DNA from 3 places in the Chromobacterium sp. Ag138 genome. Region 1 is predicted to be linked to each of the others. Evidence: predicted binding sites of a transcription regulator. Region 1 holds the regulator's gene; each other region holds the start of a gene.

Region 1 (3,274 bases):
ATCTGGTTGATGAAGATCACCAGGGTGTTGGTGCGCTTGATGTTGCCGGTCAGCTTGCGCAGCGCCTGGCTCATCAGGCGGGCCTGCAGGCCGACGTGGCTGTCGCCCATCTCGCCTTCGATTTCCGCCTTCGGCACCAGGGCGGCGACGGAGTCGACCACGATCACGTCCACGCCGCTGGAGCGCACCAGCATGTCGCAGATTTCCAGCGCCTGCTCGCCGGTGTCCGGCTGCGAGATCAGCAGGTCTTCGACGTTGACGCCCAGCTTCTGCGCGTAGACCGGGTCCAGCGCGTTTTCGGCGTCGATGTAGGCGCAGGTGCCGCCCAGTTTTTGCGCTTCGGCCACGGCCTGCAGACACAGGGTGGTCTTGCCGGACGATTCCGGGCCGTAGATTTCGACCACGCGGCCGCGCGGCAGGCCGCCGACGCCCAGCGCCAGGTCCAGGGTCAGCGAGCCGGTGGAGATCACTTGCAGGTTTTCGGTGATCTGGTTGTCGCTCATGCGCATGATCGAGCCCTTGCCAAACTGCTTTTCAATCTGGGCCAGGGCAGCGGCCAGCGCCTTGCTCTTGTCTTCGGAAGCCATGCTGTCTCCAATGGGGTAGTCGGACCAATGATGGGGGCGATTATCGCAGAAAACCAGAGGGCTAACAGCAGCTTGGGGAGGGCGGTTTTCGTGCCATGGTCGTAAAGCCGCGCCACGCCCCCTTTTGGCGCGGTGCAGGATGTGTACAATGGGGACATGATGAACGAACGCGCCCAACATTTGCTGAAGGCGCTGATCGAACGGTACATCGCCGACGGTCAGCCGGTCGCCTCCAAGACCCTGTCGCTGCTGCCAGGGGTGGAGCTGTCGTCGGCCACGGTGCGCAACGTGCTGGCCGATCTGGAAAACATGGGCCTGATCGCCTCGCCGCACACCTCGGCGGGACGGATTCCCACCGCGCGCGGCTACCGGCTGTTCGTCGACCGGCTGTTGACGATACGGCCGCTGGACGAGTTGTCGCGCCACGAGCTGGAGGCCAATCTGCAGCCGGACAGTCCGCAGCGCATCGCCCAGGCGGCGTCGTCGCTGCTGTCCGAGCTGACCAGCTTCGCCGGCGTGGTGCTGACGCCGCAGCGCAGCGACGTCGCCTTCCGCCAGATCGAATTCCTGCGCCTGTCCGATCGACGCGTGCTGATGATATTGGTGACGCTGGACGGCGACGTGCAGAACCACCTGTTGAACACCGAGCGCGACTACACGCCGTCGGAGCTGGTGGAGGCCGGCAACTTCATCAACCAGCATTACGCGGGACAAGGCCTGAGCGCCGTCACGTCGCGGGTGGAGAGCGAGCTCGCGCAGCTGCAGGGCGACATCGCCGAGCTGATGGCCGCCGCGGTGAGGCTGGGCCAGCAGACGCTGGCCAAGCGCAACGAGGACGTGGTGGTGAGCGGCGGCTCGCGGCTGCTGCAGGTGCACGACCTGTCCGACGACCTGTCGCGGCTGCGGGAGCTGTTCGGCGTGTTCGAGCGCAAGACCGAACTCCTGAAACTGCTGGCGCAGGGCCGGGAGGCGCAGGGGGTGAACATTTTCATCGGCGAGGAGTCTGGAGTCATGACGCTGGACGAATGCTCGGTGGTGACCGCGCCCTACTGCATCAACGGCCAGGTGGTGGGCACGCTGGGGGTGGTCGGCCCCACCCGCATGGCCTATGAGCGGGTCATTCCCATCGTCGACATCACCGCCCGTCTGGTCAGCAACGCGCTGTCCTTCCGCGAATGAACTCGAGCCATACCCAAAAGAAAGCAGAATCATGAAATCGATGTTGAAACTGGCCATCGCCGCCGCCCTGGCCGGCGCGGCCTTTACCGCTCCGCCAGCCCAGGCCGACGCCGCCTTTCTGGCGCGCCCCGACGTGCAGCGCTACATCGACGAGCAGGTGGCCGCAGGCCAGTTCAACCGCCCCGAGCTGGAGGCGGTGTTCGCCAATGTGGAACTGAAGCCCAACATCATCCGCATCCTCGACAAGCCGTCCACCTCGCGGCCGTGGTACCAGTTCCGCGCGACGACCGTCAACGACAGGCTGATCGTCGACGGCACCGCGTTCTGGCAGGAAAACGCCGACGCCCTGGCGCGCGCCGAGCGCGAGTACGGCGTGGCGCCGGAGGTGATCGTCGCCATCCTGGGCGTGGAAACCCATTACGGCCGCAACACCGGCAGCTTCCGGCTGGTGGACTCGCTGTCCACCATAGGCTTCGATTACCCGCGCCGCGCCGAGTACTTCCGCGGCGAGCTGACCCAGTTCCTGCTGCTGGCCAAGGAGGAGGGCAAGGATCCGCTGACGCTGAAGGGCTCCTACGCCGGCGCCATGGGCCTGCCGCAGTTCATGCCGTCCAGCTACCGCAAGTGGGCGGTGGACTTCGACGGCAGCGGCCACCGCGACATCTGGAGCAACCCGCACGACGCCATCGGCAGCGTCGCCCATTACTTCCAGCTGCACGGCTGGAGGCACGGCGACGACATCGTGGCGCCGGCCAGCGTGGCGCCGGAGGCCCAGGTCGACAAGCTGCTGGCCGACAAATTCAACCTGCGCTACACGGTGGGCGATCTGCGCAAGATGGGCGTGGCCCCGCAAACCCCGCTGGCCGACAACGTGCCGGCGGTGCTGTTCTCGCTGGAGACCGCGCCCGGCGTCACCGAGTACTGGCTGGGCCTGAACAATTTCTACGCGATCACCCGCTACAACCGCAGCACGCTGTACGCCAAGGCGGTGCAGGAGATCGCCGGCCAGCTGCGCCAGCGCTACTACGCGTCGCTGGCGCAGCGGCCGGACCCGGCCTCCGCCGCGCAGTAAGCCGCGGGCTCCCGCAACAAGACGCCGGCGCCGCCTGGAAGGCCGCGCCGGTGAAACCTGTCGCCTTGCGCGGCAATTCCCATTAAAATCCGCCCCCATGAGCTATCAAGTCCTTGCCCGCAAGTGGCGCCCCAAACGCTTCGCCGACCTGGTCGGCCAGGAGCACGTGGTGCGCGCCCTCTCCAACGCCCTGAAAGAGCAGCGGCTCCACCACGCCTACCTGCTGACCGGCACCCGGGGAGTAGGCAAGACCACCATCGCCCGGATTCTGGCCAAGAGCCTGAACTGCGAAACCGGCACCACGGCAGAGCCCTGCGGCGAGTGCCAGGCCTGCCGCCAGATCGACACCGGCCGCTTCGTCGACCTCCTGGAGATCGACGCCGCGTCCAACACCGGCATCGACAACATCCGCGAAGTGCTGGAAAACGCGCAGTAC
Region 2 (3,274 bases), 940 kb from region 1:
CGCCGGCCAGCTTGGCCACGCGCTCTTGCAGCTTCTCGCGGTCGTAGTCGGAAGTGGCTTCTTCGATCTGCTTGCGGATCTCGCCCACGCGCGCCTGGATGGTGGCGGCTTCGCCGGCGCCGTCGATGATGGTGGTGTTTTCCTTGCCCACTTCAACGCGCTTGGCTTGGCCCAGCTGGTCCAGGGTTGCCTTTTCCAGGGTCAGGCCGACTTCTTCGGCGATCACTTCGCCGCCGGTCAGCACGGCGATGTCGGTCAGCATGGCCTTGCGGCGATCGCCGAAGCCCGGAGCCTTGACCGCCACAACCTTCAGGATGCCGCGAATGGTGTTCACCACCAGCGTAGCCAGCGCTTCGCCTTCCACATCTTCGGCGATGATCAGCAGCGGGCGGCCGGACTTGGCCACTTGCTCCAGCACCGGCAGCAGATCGCGGATGTTGGAAATCTTCTTGTCGAACAGCAGGATGAACGGATTGTCCAGCGCAGCGATCTGCTTGTCCTGGTTGTTGATGAAGTACGGGGACAGATAGCCGCGATCGAACTGCATGCCCTCCACCACGTCCAGCTCGTTGTTCAGGCTCTTGCCGTCCTCAACAGTGATCACGCCTTCCTTGCCCACTTTTTCCATCGCGTTGGCGATGATCTCGCCGATGTCGGAATCGGAGTTGGCGGAGATGGAGCCTACCTGGGCGATTTCCTTGGAGGTCGCGCACGGCTTGGCGATCTTGGCGATCTCGCCCACCAGGGACACCACGGCCTTGTCGATGCCGCGCTTCAGATCCATCGGGTTCATGCCGGCGGCGACGTACTTCATGCCTTCCTGCACGATGGCCTGGGCCAGAACGGTGGCGGTGGTGGTGCCGTCGCCGGCCACGTCGGAAGTCTTGGAAGCCACTTCCTTCACCATCTGCGCGCCCATGTTCTCGAACTTGTCCTTCAGTTCGATTTCCTTGGCGACGGACACGCCGTCCTTGGTGATGGTAGGCGCGCCGAACGAGCGATCCAGCACCACATTGCGGCCTTTCGGGCCCAGAGTCACTTTAACCGCGTCGGCCAGGATGTTGACGCCGGCCACCATCTTGGTGCGGGCGGATTCGCCGAACTTAACGTCTTTAGCTGCCATGCTCGAAATCTCCAGAATCTATTTATGAAGTTCAGGTAAGGGTCGGATTACTCGACGATGCCCATTACATCTTCCTCGCGCATCACGAGGACTTCGTTGCCATCGACCTTGACGGTCTGGCCGGAATACTTGCCGAAGATCACCTTGTCGCCAACCTTCAGCTCCAAGGAACGGCGCTCGCCGTTTTCCAGGATCTTGCCGTTGCCAACCGCCAGGACTTCGCCCATGTCCGGTTTCTCGGCTGCGGCGCCCGGCAGAACGATGCCGGAAGCAGTCTTTTCTTCAGCCTCGAGGCGCTTGATAACAACACGGTCGTGCAGAGGACGAATTGCCATTGATCTCTCCTATTACTTTGGCTGTTGAGAGTGGAACATCAGGTATGTATAGGTTGCGGCAGAGAGCTTAGCACTCAACCGTTGCGAGTGCTAATAATAGGGACGACATCCAAGTATTTCAAGAGGTAGGAATGCGAAGGGCGTCCTAGACGCCCTTCCGGGTCAGATCAGAGCCCTCGGCAGGTTCGCCGCAACACTAGCCAGCGCGGCGTCCGAAAACGAATGATCATGCGATAAAGGTAGATATACGTCATGGCAAACAAAGCGCAGAAAGTCATCAGCACCCCGGTGTTCTGCCAAAACAGCATGGCAGGCACCACGGACACGGAGGACAGCGCCCACAAATAGGGAGAGGTCAGACTATTGCGCATGGTTTTATGATCCGCATTCTTGCTTCCCACCATCCAGCGCACAAGACGCATATAAACCAGTTGATGCAGATGCAGCGCATCCGGATAGCCTACTCTCCGCCCTTGCAGGAACTTGCGGCGATAAATCGAAAACAGGGTCTCAAACACCGGATAAATCACGCACAGCATCGGAAACCAAGGCGAAACCTGAGCATGGCGCGCCACCAGCAGCACAGACACCTCCGCGATCATGAAGCCCACCAAGTAGGCGCCACCATCACCGGCAAACATCAAGCCTCGCGGAAAATTCCAAAACAAGAACCCGGCAATAGCCCCCACCATGGCAAAACAGATGCCCATCAAGGTGGTGTCCTGAACCTTGAACGCCACATACGCTATCGCCAGAAATATGAAGATGGACACCACGCCGGACAAACCATTGTAACCATCAATGATATTGACCGCATGCGCCACTCCGCCAACCGCGACGACCGTCAACAACAAAGACAAGACCCAAAACTGCGACAACAAGCCATCCAGCATAGGGATATCCAGGCGCAACAACCCTGCGCCCAATATAAAGTACCCTAAGATGGCTGCGAAAAAAGTAGCTAGCAACCGTGGCAATGGCCCCACTTTCTTCGTAACGTCCTCCAATATTCCCGCTACAAAAGCAGGCAGCGCCACCATCAACAACAACAACATCGAAGCATCCCTCAGCAGCCATGCCAACAAACTACCGCCGGCGGCCAACCCAGTCGCAATCGGGATGCCGCCGATGCGCGGTACTGGTCGGGCATGAAACTTCTGTACTCCCCTCAGATCATGGTCTGCGGAGTAACGCTCATGCAGATGTGCGAAATGAATCAAGCACATACCGACAAGCAAGGATAAAAACGTGGCCAACAATAGGATCTGCAACATTGCATGCCTTTTGTATATTTTATCGACGATATCGACGCAGACACCGCTTCCCCACGATCAAGATTGAATTTCGCATTGTAGGCGAGGAAGCACAGCATCGAGGGCAAGCAACTTTCTCCAATACTCCGCATGCACCGCCGGCCTGACTGAACTCAGCTGTTGCGGCGTCAGACGACTTTCAAACAAGGTCAGATTCAGGTGAAAAATGGTCCGCGTCGTGTTTACGACAGGGAATGCCTTATGCAGGTTATCGCCTGCATTAAAATAGAATAATCGATCCTTGGGCCCCTCTAGGCGGATGGGTTTGTTGAAACATTCGATCAAAAAGTCATTCAGCCTGAATAGACGGCCACGCCCGCGAAAGGGCCGCGGCCATAACGCATCATAGAATTTACGGCCCAACGAGTAACGAGAGTCAGGAATAAGACGCATATGCGTTTTGCCAACATTCTCCTCCAAAAGCAACATCAGGCTGACCTGACCACCTTTGCCGTAATGGCCATCGTGGTGATAATGATCCGCCGCACCATGATTCTTGCCGC
Region 3 (3,274 bases), 1.1 Mb from region 1:
GCGCGCCACCAGCGGCGGCGTGATCGTCAATGGCCAGAACCTGTCCAAGCTGCGCGCCAGCCAGGTGCCCTATGTGCGCCAGCACCTGGGCATGGTGTTCCAGGACCACAAGATCCTGTTCGACCGCAGCGTGTTCGACAACGTGATGCTGCCGCTGGACATCATCGGCTTCGACCGCCGCGACGCCGCCAAGCGCGTGCGCGCGGCGCTAGACAAGGTGGGCCTGCTGCCCAAGGAAAAAATGATGCCGATCCGGCTGTCTGGCGGCGAGCAGCAGCGGCTGTGCATCGCCCGCGCCGTGGTCCACCGCCCCAGCATCCTGCTGGCCGACGAACCGTCGGCCAACCTGGACCGCGCCTACGCGCTGGACATCATGGAGCTGTTCAAATCCTTCCACCAGGTGGGCGTCACCGTGCTGATCTCGGCCCACGACGAAACGCTGATGGAAGATTACGGCCGCCGCATCATCCGCCTGAGGGAAGGACAGTTCGCCGCATGAAACACTTTCTCTATCTGAACTGGCAAAGCGCCAAGCAGGCGCTGGCCAAGATCGTCCGCCAGCCCTTCGGCAGCCTGTTGACCCTGTTGATGCTGGCCCTGGCGCTGGCCCTGCCGCTGTCGCTGTACCTCGCGGTCAACAGCGTGCAGGAATGGGTGGGCCGCCTGACCGCCACGCCGCAGATCACGCTGTTCATGGAACAAGCGGCCGAACAGGCCGACATCGCCGCCGTCAACAGCACGCTGGCGCATCACCCCAAGGTGAAGAGCTTTTCCTTCGTCAGCAAGGGCCAGGCGCTGCAGGATCTGGAGAAGCGCAACGGCCTGTCCGGCCTGTCCGACGGGCTGGAAGGCAACCCGCTGCCCGACGCTTTCGTGGTGACGCCCAAATCGCTGGAGCCGCGCGAGCTGGACATGCTGCAGAAGGAGCTGTCCGGCCTGCCGATGGTGGAACTGGCGCAATTCGACGCCAGCTGGGCCAAGCGCCTGTACGGCATGGTGGAGATGGGCAAGAAGTTGACCTGGTTCCTGGCCGCCGCGCTGGGCCTGGCGCTGGTGCTGGTCACCCATAACGCGATCCGGATGCAGATCCTGGCGCGCCAGGACGAGATCGCGGTGTCCAAGCTGATCGGCGCCACCGACAGCTTCATCCGCCGCCCCTTCCTGTACCACGCGCTGTGGCAAGGCGTGCTGGCGGCGCTGCTGGCCTGGGGCCTGTCGTGCTGGCTGGCCGCGATGGCCAACCCGGCCATCAGCGAATTCGCGATGCTGTACGGCGAAAGGGTGGCGCTGCGCGGGCTGAGCCTGCCGGAGCTGGCGGCGCTGATCGGCATCTCCGCCGCGTTGGCGATGCTGGGCGCGCGTCTGGCGGCCGACCACCACCTGCGCAAAGTCGAGCCCAAATAAAATGACAAGCGAAAGGTTTCAGCTATCGAGCCGATTGTTAAATATCATTGACTCGGGAACCTTTCACTGCTAGCACTCTCAATATTCGAGTGCTAACATAGCACTACCCAAGGAGGTAGCCATCGCAATGAACACAACATTTGCCCTTCCGGTCCCGTCGACCAGCGGCAGCCTGGAACAATACATCCAGGCCGTGAACAGCGTGCCCATGCTGACGCCGGAGCAGGAAACCGAACTCGCGACCCGTTTCCAGCAGGAAAACGATCTGGAAGCGGCGCGGCAGATGGTGCTGTCGCACCTGCGCGTGGTGGTGTCCGTGTCGCGCGGTTACGCCGGCTACGGCTTGCAGCAGGCCGATCTGATCCAGGAAGGCAATATCGGCCTGATGAAGGCGGTCAAGCGCTTCGAGCCGGGCCGCGGCGTGCGCCTGTTCTCGTTCGCCATACACTGGATCAAGGCCGAAATCCACGAATTCATCCTGCGCAACTGGCGCCTGGTGCGCATCGCCACCACCAAGCCGCAGCGCAAGCTGTTCTTCAACCTGCGCAGCATGAAGAGCGGTTTCTCCGCGTTGTCCGAGCAGGAAGCCAAATCCATCGCCAACGATCTGGGCGTCAAGCCCGAGGAAGTGCGCGAAATGGAAATCCGCATGAACGGCCAGGACATCTCCCTGCTGGCCGACAGCGACGACGAGGACAGCTACGCGCCGATAGACTGGCTGGCCGACAGCCACAGCGAGCCGACCCGCGCGCTGGAGCGCCGCGCTTTCGACCATCTGCAGTCGGAAGGCCTGGAATACGCGCTGTCCACGCTGGACGCCCGCAGCCGCCGCATCGTCGAGGCGCGCTGGCTGGCCGACGACAGCGGCTCCACGCTGCACGAGCTGGCCGCCGAGTTCGGCGTGTCGGCCGAGCGCATCCGCCAGATCGAGGCCAAGGCGCTGACCAAGATGAAAACCGCGCTCAGCGAAGGCGTGGTGCTGGACAACTGATCCCGCGCCGCCGGACGCGAAAAAGCCGCTCGAAGATTCGAGCGGCTTTTTTATTGCCCGCCGCCAGAAGGCGGCGGGACGGCTCACTCCTGCAAGGTGCGGAACTTGGCCGGCAGCTTGTCGTAAGCCTCGCGGCTGACCCGGCGCAGCGGCGCCCATGCCGGTTCCTGGTCGCCAAGCGTCTCGAGGAACTGGCCGGCATAGGTCGGGAACGACGCCAGCGTGGTGCGCAGCGTCTGCTCGGCCTTGGCCTGCTGGCCGGCCAGGATTTCCAGCTGGGCGCGCTTCAGCATCACGTCGGGATAGGGGCGGAATTCGGTCAGCCTGTCTTCCAGCGCCAGCTTCTGCTTCAGGTTGTCCCGATTCACCGGCAGATAATCATCCAGCGTGTACAGCGCGTGGTAGGCGAACAAGGGCTTGGTTTCGACGATCTCGATCAGGCGCTCGGTGCGGACCTTGTCCTTGGCGGCGTTGCCGGTCGGCACGTACAGGTTCACCAGTTCCCAGAACATGGAGGAGGTGCTGATCGACAGCCAGCCCACCCATGCCAGCGCCGCCAGCAAGGGCAATCGCATCGGCCAGGCCAGCGGGCGCTCGCCGCGCGGTGCCATCGCCATGAACACCACCAGCATCGCCAGGAAGTAGTAGTACCACAGCGGATACTCCAGCATGCTGTGGGTCAGCGTCACCGCGATGCAACCCAGCGCCAGCACGCCCTCGGGCTCGGCCTTGCGGCGGAAGAAGGGCAGCACCGTCCAGACGAAGCCGGCCAGCACCAGCGTGGTCACCACGCCGCCCATCTCCGCCAGCAGCTGCATCAGCAGGTTGTGGGCGTTGGTGAACAGCCCGCTGTTGTAACCGGCCGCGGCGAACTGGGGC

The links. The regulator HrcA, encoded in region 1, represses chaperone genes, less so after heat shock. The targets are predictions, from matches to a motif close to ATTAGCACTCGNNNNNNNCGAGTGCTAAT.
Region 2: groES (co-chaperone GroES) is a predicted target of HrcA. The motif match lies at 1,525-1,553, and genes of this name have one in related genera.
Region 3: rpoH (RNA polymerase sigma factor RpoH) is a predicted target of HrcA. The motif match lies at 1,473-1,501, and genes of this name have one in related genera.

What each region holds. Positions count from the first base shown of each region.
Region 1 covers NZ_JBUPWA010000001.1:4,675,121-4,678,394, forward strand. The annotation lists gene recA (recombinase RecA) at 1-587, opposite strand, end outside; gene hrcA (heat-inducible transcriptional repressor HrcA) at 744-1,766, shown strand; gene mltB (lytic murein transglycosylase B) at 1,798-2,838, shown strand; gene dnaX (DNA polymerase III subunit gamma/tau) at 2,936-3,274, shown strand, end outside.
Region 2 covers NZ_JBUPWA010000001.1:3,730,828-3,734,101, reverse strand. The annotation lists gene groL (chaperonin GroEL) at 1-1,123, opposite strand, end outside; gene groES (co-chaperone GroES) at 1,171-1,458, opposite strand; gene ACY3GB_RS17465 (MraY family glycosyltransferase) at 1,626-2,732, opposite strand; gene ACY3GB_RS17460 (hypothetical protein) at 2,790-3,274, opposite strand, start outside.
Region 3 covers NZ_JBUPWA010000001.1:3,544,769-3,548,042, reverse strand. The annotation lists gene ftsE (cell division ATP-binding protein FtsE) at 1-499, shown strand, start outside; gene ftsX (permease-like cell division protein FtsX) at 496-1,404, shown strand; gene rpoH (RNA polymerase sigma factor RpoH) at 1,532-2,395, shown strand; gene ACY3GB_RS16485 (PglL family O-oligosaccharyltransferase) at 2,479-3,274, opposite strand, start outside.